Regions from separate parts of the Bacillus pacificus genome, predicted to be linked through region 2. Evidence: riboswitches for the same ligand, from Rfam matches in the RefSeq annotation. Region 2 holds a riboswitch; each other region holds the start of a gene.
The links. Region 2 has a riboswitch for S-adenosylmethionine ahead of LMD38_RS09470 (amino acid ABC transporter permease). Riboswitches for the same ligand answer to the same signal wherever they lie in the genome.
Positions count from the first base shown of each region.

Region 1: another riboswitch for S-adenosylmethionine. It lies ahead of LMD38_RS01885 (methionine ABC transporter ATP-binding protein); the one in region 2 lies ahead of LMD38_RS09470 (amino acid ABC transporter permease).
Region 3: another riboswitch for S-adenosylmethionine. It lies ahead of LMD38_RS19175 (Na+/H+ antiporter NhaC family protein); the one in region 2 lies ahead of LMD38_RS09470 (amino acid ABC transporter permease).
Region 4: another riboswitch for S-adenosylmethionine. It lies ahead of LMD38_RS17115 (MFS transporter); the one in region 2 lies ahead of LMD38_RS09470 (amino acid ABC transporter permease).

Region 1 covers NZ_CP086328.1:390,011-394,229, forward strand. The annotation lists gene LMD38_RS01870 (toprim domain-containing protein) at 422-766, shown strand; gene LMD38_RS01875 (thioredoxin family protein) at 770-1,078, shown strand; gene LMD38_RS01880 (hypothetical protein) at 1,233-1,577, shown strand; SAM riboswitch class I at 1,703-1,811, shown strand; gene LMD38_RS01885 (methionine ABC transporter ATP-binding protein) at 1,991-3,016, shown strand; gene LMD38_RS01890 (methionine ABC transporter permease) at 3,009-3,674, shown strand; gene metQ (methionine ABC transporter substrate-binding lipoprotein MetQ) at 3,698-4,219, shown strand, end outside.
Region 2 covers NZ_CP086328.1:1,822,097-1,826,315, reverse strand. The annotation lists gene LMD38_RS09485 (VOC family protein) at 1-170, opposite strand, end outside; gene LMD38_RS09480 (amino acid ABC transporter substrate-binding protein) at 245-1,036, opposite strand; gene LMD38_RS09475 (amino acid ABC transporter ATP-binding protein) at 1,048-1,809, opposite strand; gene LMD38_RS09470 (amino acid ABC transporter permease) at 1,829-2,497, opposite strand; SAM riboswitch class I at 2,567-2,673, opposite strand; gene LMD38_RS09465 (VanW family protein) at 3,004-3,915, opposite strand.
Region 3 covers NZ_CP086328.1:3,696,987-3,701,205, reverse strand. The annotation lists gene gltP (glutamate/aspartate:proton symporter GltP) at 1-635, shown strand, start outside; gene LMD38_RS19180 (ribonuclease FAU-1 family protein) at 702-1,220, shown strand; SAM riboswitch class I at 1,341-1,446, shown strand; gene LMD38_RS19175 (Na+/H+ antiporter NhaC family protein) at 1,541-2,857, shown strand; gene LMD38_RS19170 (lmo0954 family membrane protein) at 3,086-3,442, shown strand; gene LMD38_RS19165 (PspA/IM30 family protein) at 3,493-4,155, shown strand.
Region 4 covers NZ_CP086328.1:3,278,288-3,282,506, reverse strand. The annotation lists gene topB (DNA topoisomerase III) at 1-101, shown strand, start outside; gene LMD38_RS17120 (DUF4153 domain-containing protein) at 371-1,618, shown strand; SAM riboswitch class I at 1,752-1,857, shown strand; gene LMD38_RS17115 (MFS transporter) at 1,967-3,184, shown strand; gene LMD38_RS17110 (arsenic resistance protein) at 3,240-4,205, opposite strand.

The DNA.
Region 1 (4,219 bases), 1.4 Mb from region 2:
TGTGCTGTCCTTTTTTATTTTATGTAAAATAATGAACGTAGAATCATATACTAATTATCGTGTGGGAGAACGTTTTTTGGAAAAACTTTTTTGTTTTAAGCTTTATATAGTTCTAGCTGTTTTCGCTTCTTCTTGCAAGGCAAAAAGCGCCTTTACGTCAGAAGCTCCATCCCCCTCGCAATCTGAACGAGCCGCTTGCGCTTTTCTTTGTCCAGCTCCACCTCCTAGCCCTTCATGTCTAAGAACCTTCCGCACGAGAAGACAAAAAGCGTCTTCTGTGCGAAAGAACCTTAGCCAACAGGGCTAAGCAGTCGGTTCCGCTTTTCTTTTGCAAAAATAAACAGGAAACAACATGAAAATAACGAATATACTATATACTAAGTTAAAGGTTGTATAGTATATGGTGATCGGGTGATGACATATGGTTTATGTAGAAAAAGTCATTATTGTAGAAGGTACATCAGATAGAAGAAAGATTGAATCTATTATTCGGGAACCGGTGGAAATTGTTTGTACAAATGGTACAATTGGTTTGTCGAAAATGGATGAGCTCGTTGATCAGTTTTTTGATAAGGAAGTGTATGTACTAGTGGATGCTGATGATGCTGGAGAAAAGTTAAGGAAACAATTTCGAAAAGAATTCCCGCAAGCAGAGCATATTTATATTGATCGCTCGTACCGAGAAGTGGCAACTGCGCCATCTTCACACTTAGCAAATGTATTATGGGGAGCTGACATTGACGTTTATACAGAATATTTACGGTAAGGAATGATAGAAGTGATTGACTGGACAGGAGCCGAAGCTACAGCTCTAATAGAGAATGAAGAAAAAACAGTGTTATATGTATATACTCCAATGTGTGGAACATGCCAATTAGCAAAAAAGATGTTAACTGTCGTTGAGATGACAATTGAAGGTTTGAAAATTGGAATGTTAGATTTAAATTATGCTCCGCATTTCGCGAAAGAGTATGGGATCGAAAGTGTACCTTGTTTACTTGTTTTTGAAAATGGGACACTGATGAAGAAGATATACGCATTTCATTCGGTTGAATATTTATATACGGAATTAAAGTAGGCGGCAAAGTTTTTGTCGCCTCGACATATTTCTCGGGAAATATGTCGAGATGCAGGGTGGTTACAGTATTTGTCGAGCGAAAATAACAGGATTGCTCTTTAGTGAGAGGGAATGGTATGTGTAATAGAAAGTGATATGAAGGATGTGATTTAGAGTGAAATTATATTCTTTGCTGCAATCATTTGTAAATTACGCTAATGGTCAATATCATTTAGAACCGCTTTTAAGACAAGGAGAAAAAACTGTTAATTTCCGCTTTGGAGATGAAAGTTGTTCGTTACAAATTTCAAGAGATTATATAGAGCTGTTGAAAGAAGAAAGAGGAACAGAGCAAATTGTGTGTGTAGATGAAGAAGATGTAAAAGAATTGGTGAACGGCAATGTACGATTGCAAATGTTAATGAACGATGGACGTGTACAATATTCGGGAACGTATCGAACGATGCTATTAGTTGAATCGATGTTTCATATATGTAAACCGATGTCAGTAGGTGCTTAAAATTCTGAAGTTTCATTTTTTGCGAAAATTTCTGTTGACATGGTGTGTGGATATTGATACAATTCAATTCATAAAATATAGATAATTTCATAAATTACAAATCAGACGAAAATGTAATCTGATTTCTCTTATCAAGAGAGGTGGAGGGACTGTGCCCTGTGAAGCCCGGCAACCGTCAACTTTATGTTGAAATGGTGCCAATTCCTGCAAAGCAAATGCTTTGAGAGATGAGAGAGAGGGATAATGTTGTTATATATGCACATAAACCTTTCTGCTTCTCTAAGGCAGAAAGGTTTTTTTGTTGTTTGAATGTGGAGGACATTCAAATAATAAAAGTAGTGATAACGGTGGACTACACGCATTAAACATAAAAAATTGCGGAGTCGATCCAAACAAAAAAGGGGTGATACACCATGATTCTATTAGAGAATGTAAAGAAAATATATAAAGCAAAAAGCGGTGATGTCACTGCTGTAGATAATGCCAATTTAAAAATAGAGAAAGGTGAGATATTTGGTGTTATCGGATATAGTGGCGCTGGAAAAAGTTCTTTAATTCGATTATTCAATCAGTTGGAGAAACCAACTTCAGGCCAAATTACAATTGCAAATCGCGTCATTTCAGCGATTACAGGAAGCGAACTTCGTAAGGCAAGGCAAGAAATCGGAATGATTTTTCAACACTTCAACTTACTTTGGTCACGAACTGTACGTGAAAATATTGAGTTCCCACTTGAAATTGCAGGTGTTGATAAGGCGAAGAGAAGAAAACGCGTGGATGAGTTAATCCATCTTGTTGGATTAGAAGGAAGAGGAGACGCGTACCCATCTCAGCTGAGCGGAGGACAAAAGCAACGTGTTGGTATTGCGAGAGCTTTAGCTAACAATCCGCAAGTACTTTTATGTGATGAAGCAACGTCAGCTCTTGATCCAGAAACGACAGATCAAATTTTAGATCTATTATTAGATATTAATAAACGTCTTGGTTTAACGATTGTACTCATTACACATGAGATGCACGTAATTCGAAAGATTTGTAATCGTGTTGCAGTAATGGAAAAAGGGAAGATTGTAGAAACAGGTCCAGTACTTGATGTGTTCCGTAATCCGCAGCAAGACATTACGAAACGATTTGTACAGCAGTTAACGGATTCTGAAGATACAAATGAAACGATTGAAAGTTTAATTGAAAAATATCCAGATGGAAAAGTAGTTCGTTTGCAGTTTATCGGTGAAGCGGTAGAAAGACCAGTACTTCAAAGATTAATGCAACGCAGTGATATAGAAGTTAGCATTTTGCAAGGAAATATCGCACAAACGAATAACGGCTCTTACGGTAGTTTAGTTGTTCATTTAAATGGTGAGGAAACAGCGATTCAGCAAGCAATAGAGGGAATACATCAAGATCAAGTAGAGCTGGAGGTGATTGCACATGGATAAGTTACTCACAAATGTTGATTGGAATCAAATGTTAGAAGCAACTGGTGAAACGTTATATATGACGGCAATCGCCGCTCTTGCCACATTTGTTTTAGGACTCATTTTAGGATTGTTACTCTTTATGACAGCGAAAGATAATTTATGGGAAAACAAAGCGGTTAACACAGCGATTGGAGCTTTCGTAAACATTTTCCGCTCGATACCGTTCATTATTTTAATCATTTTATTAATTCCATTCACAAAGATTTTGCTTGGAACAATTCTTGGAGCGAGTGCAGCACTTCCAGCTTTAATTATTGGAGCGGCACCATTTTATGCAAGAATGGTTGAAATTGCACTTCGCGAAATTGATAAAGGTGTAATTGAAGCTTCAAAAGCGATGGGAGCAAAAACAAGCACAATTATTTTGAAAGTGTTAATTCCAGAATCGTTACCAGCGTTAGTATCTGGTATTACGGTTACGACAATTGCTTTAGTGGGCTATACAGCAATGGCGGGAGTTGTTGGTGCTGGTGGTCTTGGAACACTTGCTTATTTAGAAGGATTCCAACGAGGAAATAACGACGTAACAATCGTTGCGACAATTTGTGTATTATTAGTTGTATTTTTCATTCAGTGGATTGGTGATCGTGTAACGACTCGAATAGATAAACGATAATAAAAAACGGGAGGATGTTTCAAATGAAAAAATTATTACTTACAGCACTGATTTCAACTTCAATTTTGGGGCTAGCTGCTTGTGGCGGAAAAGATAAAGATGAAAAGAAACTTGTTGTGGGGGCTTCTAACGTACCGCATGCGGTTATTTTAGAAAAGGCTAAACCTTTATTAGAGAAAAAAGGAATTGAGTTAGAAGTGAAAAAATTCCAAGACTACGTATTACCAAATAAATCGTTAGCGGATAAGGATTTAGATGCAAACTACTTCCAGCACATTCCGTATTTAGAAAAAGAAATGAAAGATAAAAAATATGATTTTGAAGTAGCAGGAAAGATTCATTTAGAACCGATTGGTGTATATTCTCAAAAATATAAGAGCTTAAAAGAACTTCCAGACGGAGCGACAATTATTATGAGTAATTCAGTTGCTGACCATGGACGTGGTCTAGCAATTTTACAAAAAGAAGGTATTTTAAAAATTAAAGACGGAGTAGATCCGGTTAAAGCAACTCCAAAAGATATTGCGGATAACCCGAAAAACTTG
Region 2 (4,219 bases):
AGAACAAGTAACGTGTTCTTTCCACCTTTTCCAGATAAATACGCTTTATTCCCCTCTTGCTTAATTACTTCTAAACCTACAACATTCTCGTAAAAAGCAATTTGACGTTCTAAATTTAACACCTTAAATTCAACATGACCAATACGTGTTTTTGGATGAATTTGTACCATGAGTAACTTCCTCCCCAATTTCCTTTTATTTTTATATAAGTTGATGGACAATAGCCACATTCAACGAACATACTTTAATTTTGTTTTTTTGTAGCATCAACTTTCAGCCATTTTTTTGATATTTCGCTTAATGTCCCATCTTGTTCTAATTCTTTCAATGCTTTATTTATATCTTCTAACTTTTCGCTCTTTTTAGCAAATGGAAATGCAATCTCTCCCCATTTAAGTGGACCAAATCCTACTTTCACATTATCTAAATCTGCCTTTTTAATTGTTGTTTCTACTTGCACTTTATCATTATAGTAAGCATCTACACGACCAAGTCCCACTTCATTCAATTCTGCTGTTGGATCTTCTGAGAACGTTTTAATTGTAAAAGCATTATTTTTATTTAAAGCTTTTAATTCTTGTTCCCCGGCTGTACCAAGCCCCACACCTACAGTCTTTCCTTTTAGATCTTCTATCGATTTAATTGTATTATTATCTTTCTTCACCGCGAAAACAGATCCTGAATAAACATATGGAATTGAAAAGTCATATTTCTTTTTTCTTTCCGGAGAAACCGATAATTCATTTGCAATTGTATCAATACGACCCGAGTCTAATAAACCGAATAATCCTTCAAAATCAGAAACGTTCCATTCAACTTTATATCCAGCTTTTTTAGCAGCCGCTTCAATAATTTCAGCATCAAAGCCTTTTACTTTCTCACCCTCTTTAAAAATAAATGGACTACGACCTGCAGACGTCCCAACTTTCACTACTTTTTCATCTGTTTTTTTGCTCGCTGTATCTGAACCACAAGCAGATAAAAGCCCAACCGATACTGTTAATGCCAATGTTAGTAATAATGATGATTTCCTCATAATTTTTCCTCCTAAATAACGAAATGATTGCCTTCTTCTGAAGCATTCAATTGTCGTAAAAACTTTTTCGTACGCTCATTTTGTGGATTCCGAAAAATTTCTTCTGGCGTTCCCTGCTCTACAATAATGCCTTCAGCCATAAATATAATACGGTCCGCTACTTCTTTTGCGAAATTCATTTCATGTGTGACAATAACCATCGTTATATGCTGCCTTGCCAAATCCTTAATGACTTGCAATACCTCGTTCACTAATTCTGGATCAAGTGCAGAAGTCGGTTCATCAAACAATAATACAGCGGGATTTAAAGCCATTGCCCTAGCAATACCTATTCTTTGTTGTTGCCCACCTGATAACATCGTTGGGTAGAAATTTTCTTTTTCAGCTAAACCTACTTGTTTTAATATTTCTCTTGCTATTCTTTTTGCTTCTTCTTCACTTTTTTTCTGTACAACTGTTAATGGCGTTGTAATATTTTGCAATGCTGTTTTATTTTTAAATAAATTATAGTTTTGAAAAACCATTGCTGTTTTTTGGCGTAATTTTATTATTTCCTTTTTATAAAGCTTCTTCACATGAATCTCTAAATCTTCAATTCTAATACTTCCACCCTCTGGTTGTTCTAATAAATTTAAACATCTTAATAGTGTCGATTTACCTGAACCAGAAGGTCCAATAATGACTACTACCTCCCCTTTACCGACAGTAAGTGAGATTCCTTTTAGTACTTCATTACTCTTATAAGATTTATACAAATCACTTATCTCAATCACACATATCACCTCATCCTTGTTACAAATACGGTGCATCAAGTTTCTTTTCTAACTTTTTCTGTCCCCAGCTAATTACGATTGTAATAATCCAATATACAATCGCTACCGCTAAGTAACTTTCCATATAACGATACGATTGTGCCGCTAACATTTTCGCTTGCGCTAAAATTTCAGCCACCCCAAGTGCAAAAGATAACGAAGATTCTTTTAACAATCCAACAAAATTATTTCCAAGTGACGGTACCGCAACCCGAATAGCTTGCGGAAAGATAATCTGTCGCATAGCTTGCGCCTTTGTCATTCCAACTGATAAACAAGCATCCATTTGTCCCGATTCGACAGCATTTAATGAACCTCGAATAATTTCTGACAAATACGCTGCATTATTTAAACTGAGACCAATTAAAGTCGCTTGCATCGCTGTAAGTACTGTAAAGGTTGGGAATATTTGCGGCAATCCGAAATACAACACGAACAATTGAACTAATAAAGGTGTTCCTCTAAAGAAAGATATATATACTCTTGCAATAGAATATAGAAATTTCGTTTTGTTTTTCGTTATGATCGCCAAACCTATCCCTATAACAAAAGAAATAATCATTGAAACTACAGTAATTCCTAAAGTTATGTATACATACTTAAATAATTGCGGAAAACTTTCTAAAAAATACGTTACATCAAACTTCACTCTATCCCCCCTCTCTAAATAAAAAACTCTTCTTACACATATAAGAAGAGTTGAATGTTAATCCATTTCCCCTCATCTTCCAAACGCTTCATACGTTTGCTGGACTTAGCACAGTACTTTTATAGCCTGTTGCTGAGATTTCATCGGGCCAGTCCCTCCATCTCTCTTGATAAGAAAACTAATAAATTTTTCCATTTATTTAGTTGTTATTATGAAGAATACAATTAATAACTAATAATGTCAATAGGAAAACTAAGAATTAAATTCGATAAAGTGAAACTTTAATCAGTGGGGGGTTTCTTCATCCCCCACCTAACCTTCTTTGCTTTCGCTGAATTTTGAGGTGGGGGGTCTTACTGCCCATTAAAGCCGGATAAATTCCCAAACATCTTGTTCCTCACATTCACCTAGTCTTGAAATGTATCACTAATACTGGATAAACTACACAGAAAAAGCCATTATTTCTATTGTTAGTAGAAATAATGGCTTTTTCTAGATTATGATTCTTATCGCATTTTATGTACTTCAGCAACTAACTTTCCGCCCTGAATACCCATATAAAGCTTCACAGGTGCATCATTCGTGTTTTCAAACACTAAGTCTAAGTATGGATATGCAATTGTAGCATCTCTTCCTTGTGGAACGTAACCTACCGTTTTAGAATGTGTTGTTCTCTCTACCATTTTCAAACCAGCTTGATCTGCTGCATTGTATAATGTTGATGATGTTTGACAAACACCACCGCCATATCCATCTACTAATTTACCATCTACAATTTCTTTTCCTAATTGATATCCTTTATCTGGCGTTGTATCACCAATTAATGCATTGAAAGAGAAACGGTCTCCTTTTGCTAATACAACTCCATTTATGCTCGCTGCTGACAAACGAATATTTTCAATACGGCCACCTGTTGAGCCACCTAAATTCGTTTCATATCTACCAATTACCGTACCACTTCCTTGCGCATCACTTAATGTTGCAGTAGGCTTCTTCTCAACAATAGGTAATTGATAGGAAGAATCCCACATACCTACGTTTAATAATTTATCTACTAATTCTTTTTCCATTAATTCATAAGAAGGTTTCCCTTCTTGCCAACTTCCATCAGATCCTAGACGTGAAGGGACCATCTTTTTGTCAACATTTTTTCCAACTTCCCTAGCAACCTTCTCAACTGATTTTTTAAATTTCGCTTCATCTTCAAAATAACCTAGACTCGACAAATCTAGCTTTTTCACTTCCGTACCTGTACGACCATCTACTAAACTAATAGAATCCTGTACTTCTGCTTTAGCCTCTACCGTGTGGCCACCAATATCACTTACTAATGCAACATCACTTACTTTTGTACCACAGCCACTCACTACAGCTACACATAAAACCCCAACTAATATACCCTTTACTTTACGGAACAATATACTCTCCCCTTTTCCCCAATACTACTTTTATGTATTATTTCATTTTTATGTATGTTTTGTTACAATCATTTTACAATATATTTATAAATTGTTACAAGTTATTTTTTACTCTATATAAATTACTCTTTTCTTTTCCAAATGTCTATACATATTTACATAAAAGTTTGAGTTTGATAGAATTGTAACCTTTACGTAACCTCTCCCTATTATCCAGTATATACCATAAAACGAACGAAATACAAATGTAAAACTCCATATTCGTATTTATAAAAAAACATCCTGTGAACATAAATAGGTATTT
Region 3 (4,219 bases), 1.9 Mb from region 2:
GTCTTTCTTCATTAATTCCATTAGGGAAATTATTAATTGTAGTATACGGGGCAATGATTTTCTTCGTTGTAGTCGTATTAGGACTTACAGCGAAAATATTTGGAATTAACATTTTCCAATTCTTTAAGATTTTAAAAGATGAACTGATCTTAGCGTACTCTACAGCAAGTTCAGAAACAGTTTTACCAAAAATCATGGAGAAAATGGAGAAGTTTGGTTGTCCAAAGGCAATTACATCTTTTGTTATTCCGACAGGTTATTCATTTAACTTAGATGGATCAACTTTATATCAAGCAATTGCGGCTATTTTCTTAGCACAAATGTATGGTATTGATTTATCTATTACACAACAAATTACATTATTACTTGTATTAATGCTTACATCAAAAGGTATTGCGGGTGTACCTGGCGTATCATTCGTTGTATTATTAGCGACACTTGGTACAGTAGGTATTCCAGCTGAAGGTTTAGCCTTTATTGCTGGTATTGACCGTATTTTAGATATGGCCCGTACAGCAGTTAACGTTGTAGGTAACTCTTTAGCAGCTGTAGTTATGTCTAAGTGGGAAGGTCAGTATGACGCTGAAAAAGGACAAGCCTACTTGAAAGAAATTTCTAATAAGCAAGCAGCTTAATTATAATTTGAACAAGCTCTCACATAATATGTGGGGGCTTTTCTATATAGAAAGGGAGCAGACGAAATGAAACGTAAATATGGTGACGGTTCTTCGTGGAAGCGACTAATAGAGAGGGATTATACTGTTAAGCAAATAGAAGAAGGAATGCTAGGAATACTGGAAATAAAAAAGGTGAGAGAACCTAGTTTTAAAGCATATGATGGTAAGGAACTTTGTATTGCTGGTAATCAGTATACGTGGATTCAATATTTCATAGATGGGAAAAACTTTGCGATTACAGCTATGTTAGATGATCAGAAAAAATTAGTGCAATATTATATCGATGTGGCGAAAGAATATGAAATAGATGACTGTGGCTTACCATATTTTGATGATTTATATTTAGATGTAGTGTTATTACCGAATGGTAAAATGTATGTACTCGATGAAGATGAGCTAGAGGATGCTTATAAAAGTGGCGATGTTACAAAAGAAGAGTATGAGTTAGCTTGGTACACTACGAAATGGATCATAGCTGCAATAAAAAATAGTGAATTTTATTGGATTTCAATATTGGAAGAAGAAATCAAAAAGTTAAAATGATTATTGTATTCAAATTTTTGTATAATTACCAAAAAAATCTATACAAAAAATAATTGACTTTTGTTTTGTAAGCGAGTAAAGTTAGGGAAGAAATTATTATTAAAAAATAAATATGAAACCTTCTTATAAAGAGAGGCGGAGGGACTGGCCCTACGATGCCTCGGCAGCGGACTCGATTTCAGAGTGCTGTGCCAAATCCAGCAAGCATATGCTTGAAAGATGAGAAGAGCGTTTCTTATAGATGTATAAGACCTCTTCTCGTTGGAAGAGGTCTTTTGTTATTCATTAGAAAAAGGTTGAAACTAGGGAGAGATGGTACTTTGAAAGAAACGAGAGGAAATGGTTTGGCATTATTACCACTTGGGATATTTTTGGCGCTATTTATTGGTTCTGGAATTATTACAGGTGATTTCTATAAATTGCCGATACTTGTAGCAATTTCAATTGCTGTAGGAGTCGCTTTAGCAATGAATCGTAAAGAAAGTTTTCATGTAAAAGTGGAACGATTTGCTAAAGGTGCAGGGAACCCAGACATTATGATTATGGTTCTGATTTTTGTACTGGCAGGAGCATTTTCTGAAACAGCAAAAGGGATGGGTGGCGTTGATTCTACAGTTAACTTAGCGTTATCGATTTTACCACAAGGATTTATCGTAGCTGGCATTTTCGTTATAGGAGCATTTATTTCATTAGCGATGGGAACTTCAATGGGAACAATTGCTGCATTAGCACCAATTGCTGTAGGTATTAGTGGGCAAACTGATATCTCAATTGCACTTACGATGGCTACTGTTGTTGGCGGAGCGATGTTTGGTGATAATTTATCATTTATTTCAGATACAACAATCGCAGCTGTACGTTCACAAGGAACAGAAATGAAAGATAAGTTTAAAACGAACTTTTTAATTGTATTACCAGCAGCTATTATTACAATTGTACTATTAGTAATCATTACTTTAGGAAGCGATACGCAGATTAAAACGCATAGCTTTGACTGGATAAAGATTTTACCGTATGCAGGAGTACTTATTACAGCGCTACTTGGTTGGAATGTACTTATCGTGTTAACTGGTGGAACTGTACTATCTGGGGTTATCGGTCTTTTAGATGGAAGTTATACGTTAGAGAGTTTCTTTAAAAGTGTAACGACTGGAATGGGCGGTATGATGGAGTTAGTATTACTTGCTATTTTAATTGGCGGTATGGTCGAATTGATTCAATATAATGGTGGCATTCAATATTTAATGAATATTTTAACGCGTAACATTCGTTCAAAAAAAGGAGCAGAGTTCGGTATAGCTGGTTTAGTAGGTATGACGAATATGTGTACAGCGAATAATACCATTTCTATTATCTTTACAGGTCCGCTTGCGAAAAACATTGCAGATCAATATGAAATTGATCCTCGTAAATCAGCGAGTGTATTAGATCTTTTCTCGTGCTGTGTGCAAGGGTTAATTCCGTATGGTGCGCAAATGTTAACAGCAGCAGGATTTGCGGCGTTATCTCCAATTGAACTGTTACCATATGCGTTTTATCCAATCTTAGTTGGCGTATGTGGAATCATTTCTATATTAATTGGTTTCCCGAGGTTTTCTAAAGTAGCGGAAAAAAAAGAGTATCATAAAACAGCATAATGAAAATGAAGTGTATGAAAAGTAACGAAAGCCGTACAGAGAATGTTCTCTGTACGGCTTTTTATGTGCGGGAAAAGAGTGAACGATCCCATGCTACCGTATGTTTTTACAAAAGGCTGAATGCAACTCGGTCTTAAGTCTGAGTTAAAAACGGTTCTTAAGCTCGTTATGGAAAAAAGAAAAAATAGTTAAGATAAGAGTATCAAATCGAAGGGAGGCAAGCACAAGATGAAACAATTTCTAGCGTTTATCGCGGCTGGTATTTTAGCTTTAATTGCTCTTGGTAGTCTTGCTGGTATTGTAGGATTCGCAATCGGAGCAGGAGTTGTGTACTGGAGCTATAAATCATTTGTGCGAGCACAATCATTTTTTGGAAAGTTAGCTTGGGGTATTGTTGGTTTGATCGGCTTGTCCATCGCCCTTTCTCATTCCCCAGCATTAATCGGTATAGCAGCATTAGTAGTTTTATACTACGGATACCGTGAGTGGAAAAAAGAAAAAGATGTAGTTGTTGATTCTGCTCCAGAAAGTTCTAAACCATATAGCAACTTTGAAGATGAGTGGAACAAGTTAATGAAAAACTAATATAAAATCAATCAAATCAAATTTATAAAGTAGAAGAGAGGAAGATTATAATGAAACAATCTTTATTCGGACGTGTACGCGATGCAATTTTAGCAGATTTTCATAATGTGTTAGATGAGAAAGAAAGAAAAAACCCAATTGCTATGTTAAACCAATATTTACGTGATAGTGAGCGTGAAATAACAAAAATTGAGAAGTTAATTCAGCGTCATAAAACATTAAAATCTAACTTTGCTCGTGAGCTTGAGCAAGCACGTTATTTCGTGAATAAAAGATCTAAGCAAGCGATCATCGCTCAAGAAGCAGGCGAACTACAACTACATGAGCGTGCATTAGAAGAAGTAGCTTATTATGAAGGGCAAGTAACTCGATTAGAAGAAATGTATGCAGGTGTTGTAGAACAAATTGATGAGCTAGAGCGTCGTCTTTCTGAAATGAAAAATAAATTAAAAGAAATGCACGCAAAACGTATGGAATTAATGGCACGTGAAAATATGGCACATGCAAATCGTCGTATGAATACTGCGATGCATAAAATGGATGAAAATAATCCATTCTTACGCTTTGAAGAAATTGAAGATCATATTCGCGACTTAGAAACTCGTATGAACGAGGAGCATGAACGTGACACATTTGATATGAAGATTGCAAAGCTGGAGCGTGAAATGAAAGAAAAGAATGATGTATCGTTAGCGAAAGAGTTAACAAAATAATAGTAGTATATTATAAAACAGGCTTATGATATAGTGATAGGAGAAAAGGTGTTGGAAAGCAATG
Region 4 (4,219 bases), 1.5 Mb from region 2:
AAAAGACCGATTTAATTAAAGGCTTTAAAAAGGGCGAGAAAACATTTGATGCGAAGTTAGAGTGGAAAGATAATAAGATTAATTTTGTGTTTGAGAATTAAGTTGTTTCAACAAATAAAAAAATATGATAATTAAAATGTATCCTATAGAATAGACACTTAAAAAAGTCTATACTATAGGATATTTTTTTGAATAAGGAGTGCTATTTATTTTTATTTGAAATAAAATATACAATAAAAAAATCTTTATAATTGATAATTATTTATTGTAAAACAATAAATTTTGTATTAAAATCAATATCGTGATAAATCAGTGAGGTGCTTTTTATAGAAAGGTAACAACACTGTTTTTTATTAGAGGAGGTAAAACTATGAACGATCACAATTTGATTATTGAAAATATGGATAACCCTCATGAGTTGGAGAGAATGTATAGAAAAGACCCGAAAGCTTTTAGAAAGTCATTCTCACAAGCATGGGATGAAAAACCTGATTCTCAGGTTCTAGCTGCTTGGTATGAAAGATTACATTTCAAGGAGACGGCAAATAAAGAAAAAGTATCGCTGTTTCAAAAAGGTTTCTTATTCATGGGCATGCTAGCTATTTTAGCAGGGCTAAGCACGAAAATCATTTTCCACTTTGTTGAGCAGGAAGCAATTGCTCCAATTAACTTGGCTTTTGGTGTAATTCCCTTTATCGCTGCTTATTTTGTTTACAATAATACTCCGAAAAAAAGTATTATTTATTCCCTTGCAGCGTTGTTCCTAATTGCCGGGTTGTATCTCAATATGTTGCCATTAAATTATAAAGACAGCAGTATCCTTGCGTATTTACATCTTCCTATATTGCTATGGGTCTTATTGGGACTTGCGTTTACGGGAAATGAATATTCAAAAGGCAGTACAAGATTAGCGTATATTAAATTTAATTTAGAATATTGCCTTCTCTATGCGAGCATGGCAGTGAGTGGAATGATACTAGCAATATTCACCATGCGATTATTTAGCTTTGTTGACTTGGATATAGGAGAGTTCTATTTTAGTAATGTTGTTTTATTTGGAGCTGCCGCTCTCGCTGTAGTGGCTGCATACTTAGTATCATTGAATCTTAAACTTGCTAAAAATATTACGCCATACATATCTAAAATTTTTAGTCCGCTTGTCTTGATCACATTGTTTATTTATCTTATAACGGTAATTTGGGTCGGGAAAAATCCATTCTTGGATCGTAATTTTCTAATGGCCTTTAACGGAATACTCCTTGGTGTATTGGCTGTTACTATATTTTCTATCGTTGAGAGTGATTCAGACGAGAAAAAGAGCATTTCAGATTATATAAATTTCGCCTTAATTGTTCTGGCACTTATTATTGACACTGTAGCATTGTCAGCCATCGTATTCAGACTTTCTTCTTACGGTATTACACCTAATAGACTTGCTGTTTTAGGAGTAAACATACTGATTTGGGCAAATCTCATTTGGATTATGTTTTCCTATATGCGTTTCTTGCAAAACAAATCAGGACCGACAGCTATCCAAGATGCTGTTACGAAGTATTTGCCAATTTACGGACTTTGGGCAGCTTTCGTTATATTTACGTTTCCTTTAATTTTTAATTAGAAAGGAACTGTTAATGTAACGACAAATTTGTTAAAAGAGGATGATAGATGTCATCCTCTTTTAACTGCATCGAAAAATATATTGAAATCATTTTGATGTAATATATAAAAAATTCAGATAATGGAATAAAAACTTCTTATTAAGAGAGGTGGAGGGACTGGCCCTTCGAAGCCTCAGCAACCTAATGTTATATAAAGGTGCTAAATCCTGTAGGATCTAAAAGTCCTAAAAGATAAGAAGATGGTTATAAGTAAACCTTCTTCTTATTTTGAAGAAGGTTTTTTGTATTTTAAAGGATGGTGACGAAGAGAAGGAGAAGAAGAATATGTGAGTAGAGGGGAGAGTACAGTGAAAAGTGAAGTTAGTAATATACAAGAGAATAGCTCTAGTATATGGAGTAATAAAGTTTTTTCTTATTTTTTCTTAGCAAGTTGTATTTCTTTAATAGGTAATTCTATGGTTACACTTGTTTTACCGTTATGGGTAATGAATTTAACAAACTCGCCATCACTCGTTTCGGGGGTAAATATTGCAATTGCAACGGCGGCAATTTTATTTGCACCTGTAACAGGAACGTTAGCAGATCGAATGTCGAGAAGAAAGCTTATGATAATTGCGGATGTTATGAGATGTATCGTTATGATTTTAATTGCAGTTATAGCATTTTATAATAAAATGCTATACATTCCGTTACTAATTTTACTTATCATACGTTCAATTGGGAGTGCTTTATTTACTTCAGCTTCAAATGCAGCGTTAGTAACATATGTGGAAGAAAAGCATGTTCAACAGGCGATTACGCTGAGGCAAATATCAATACAAATCATATCGGTCGCCATTCCTTTAATGGCTAGCTTTTTAATTAGTATTTTTAATTTTCATGGAGTATTTTTATTAGATGCAATTACATTTGTTGTATCATTTTTAATTTTAATGAGAATCAAAATTCCACGTGAATTAAAAGTAGAGAAGAAGAAGCCTTTTTATGAAGATTTTAAAGAGGGATTTTCTGTTATTAATAGTAACAAATCGTTGAAGACATTACTAATGAGCGCTGCGGTCATTAATTTACTTGGAGCAGCATGTATACTTTCACTGCAAGTAATAGTTGTTAGAGAAATGAATCTTTCTACGCGATGGTATAGTATAGTTTTTGCGGCATCACCGATAGGGATTTTAATAGGAGCATTTATTACGAAAAAGATTCGTACATATAAAACGATTACGACTGCTTTTATATGTACTGCGATTATGGGAATTTTTAATGCGGCAATGGGTACGACGTTAAATCTGATATTATTTTCAGTTTATTATTTCCTGTCAGGAATTGCATTTGGAGTAAGTAATGTATATTTTGGAGTGTTGTATAGAAAGTTAATTCCAAATGAAGTGCAAGGAAGATTTTTCGGTTTCTTAAATTCGTTATTACTAGTATCAACTCCGATAGGAATTGCAATAACTGGATATTCCCTAGAGTCAATTTCCGCGTCTATTATATTTATTATTATTGGGATTATTACGTTTGTAGTTTCGGTTATTTCATTTGTATTGATACATAAGAAATAAGTGTTGTATGAAATTTTTCAAAAATAAAAAACGTCCTATTACGGGACGTTTTTTATTATGCGTATTGTCGTTTTTTCTTAATAAGTAACAACACCTGTGAAACACAAGCAAGTACTGGTAGCTCAATTAACGGTCCAATAACGAGTGCAAGTGCAATAAGAGGCTCATTTGGAAAAGCTGTTACAGCAATAGCAAGTGCAACAGGTGAGTTTCTTGCTAACGTTGTTAAGTTTAGACTTACTGTATCTTTATAAGATAAACGCATAACGCGCCCGATGAATTGTCCTAGTACAAAATTAATGATGAAGAACAATAGAACAGGAATGAGTAATAATAAAACGACATTCATATTTTGTAGTAAATATTTACCTTGTGATGCAAACATTGCTACGATTGCTAAACTTAAAAATACAATTTGGGCAGAGCTGAAAAACGGAATGAGTTTATTCTCGAGCGTTTCAGCTTTTTTCAGTTTATTCATAATGAATTTTGTAGCGTGTGCAAGTAAAAATGGTAAGACGATTACGATAACAATACTTTCTACTAAAACAGAAACCGCTACAGTCTTCATAACACCAGCGAATAAAAATAAATAAATGGGAAGGAGTAGTACTTGTAAAATTAAATTTACAGGTAAAATCGCAGTAGAAAGTGCTACATTTCCTTTCGCTATTTCAGTAAAGATTAAGTACCAGTCTGTACACGGAGTAACCATTAACATAATAAATCCAACCCAAAGTGCGGGATGATCTGAAAGAAATAGTGCACCTAATCCCCAAGCGAGTAAAGGTGTCCATAAAAAGTTAATAGTAAGACTTGTTCCCGCAAATTTTAAATTGTGAAATCCGTTTTTTATTTCTTTTAATGGGATGCTGAGGAATAATCCATATAGCATGAAAAATAAGAAGGGAACAATAAATTTGTCTGAATACATATGTATGAAATTAAATTGTCCGAGTACGATGCCGCATGTAACAGCAAAAAGAATAATAAAAGTTTGAATCTTTTCTATAGTGCTCATGAATAAATCCTTTC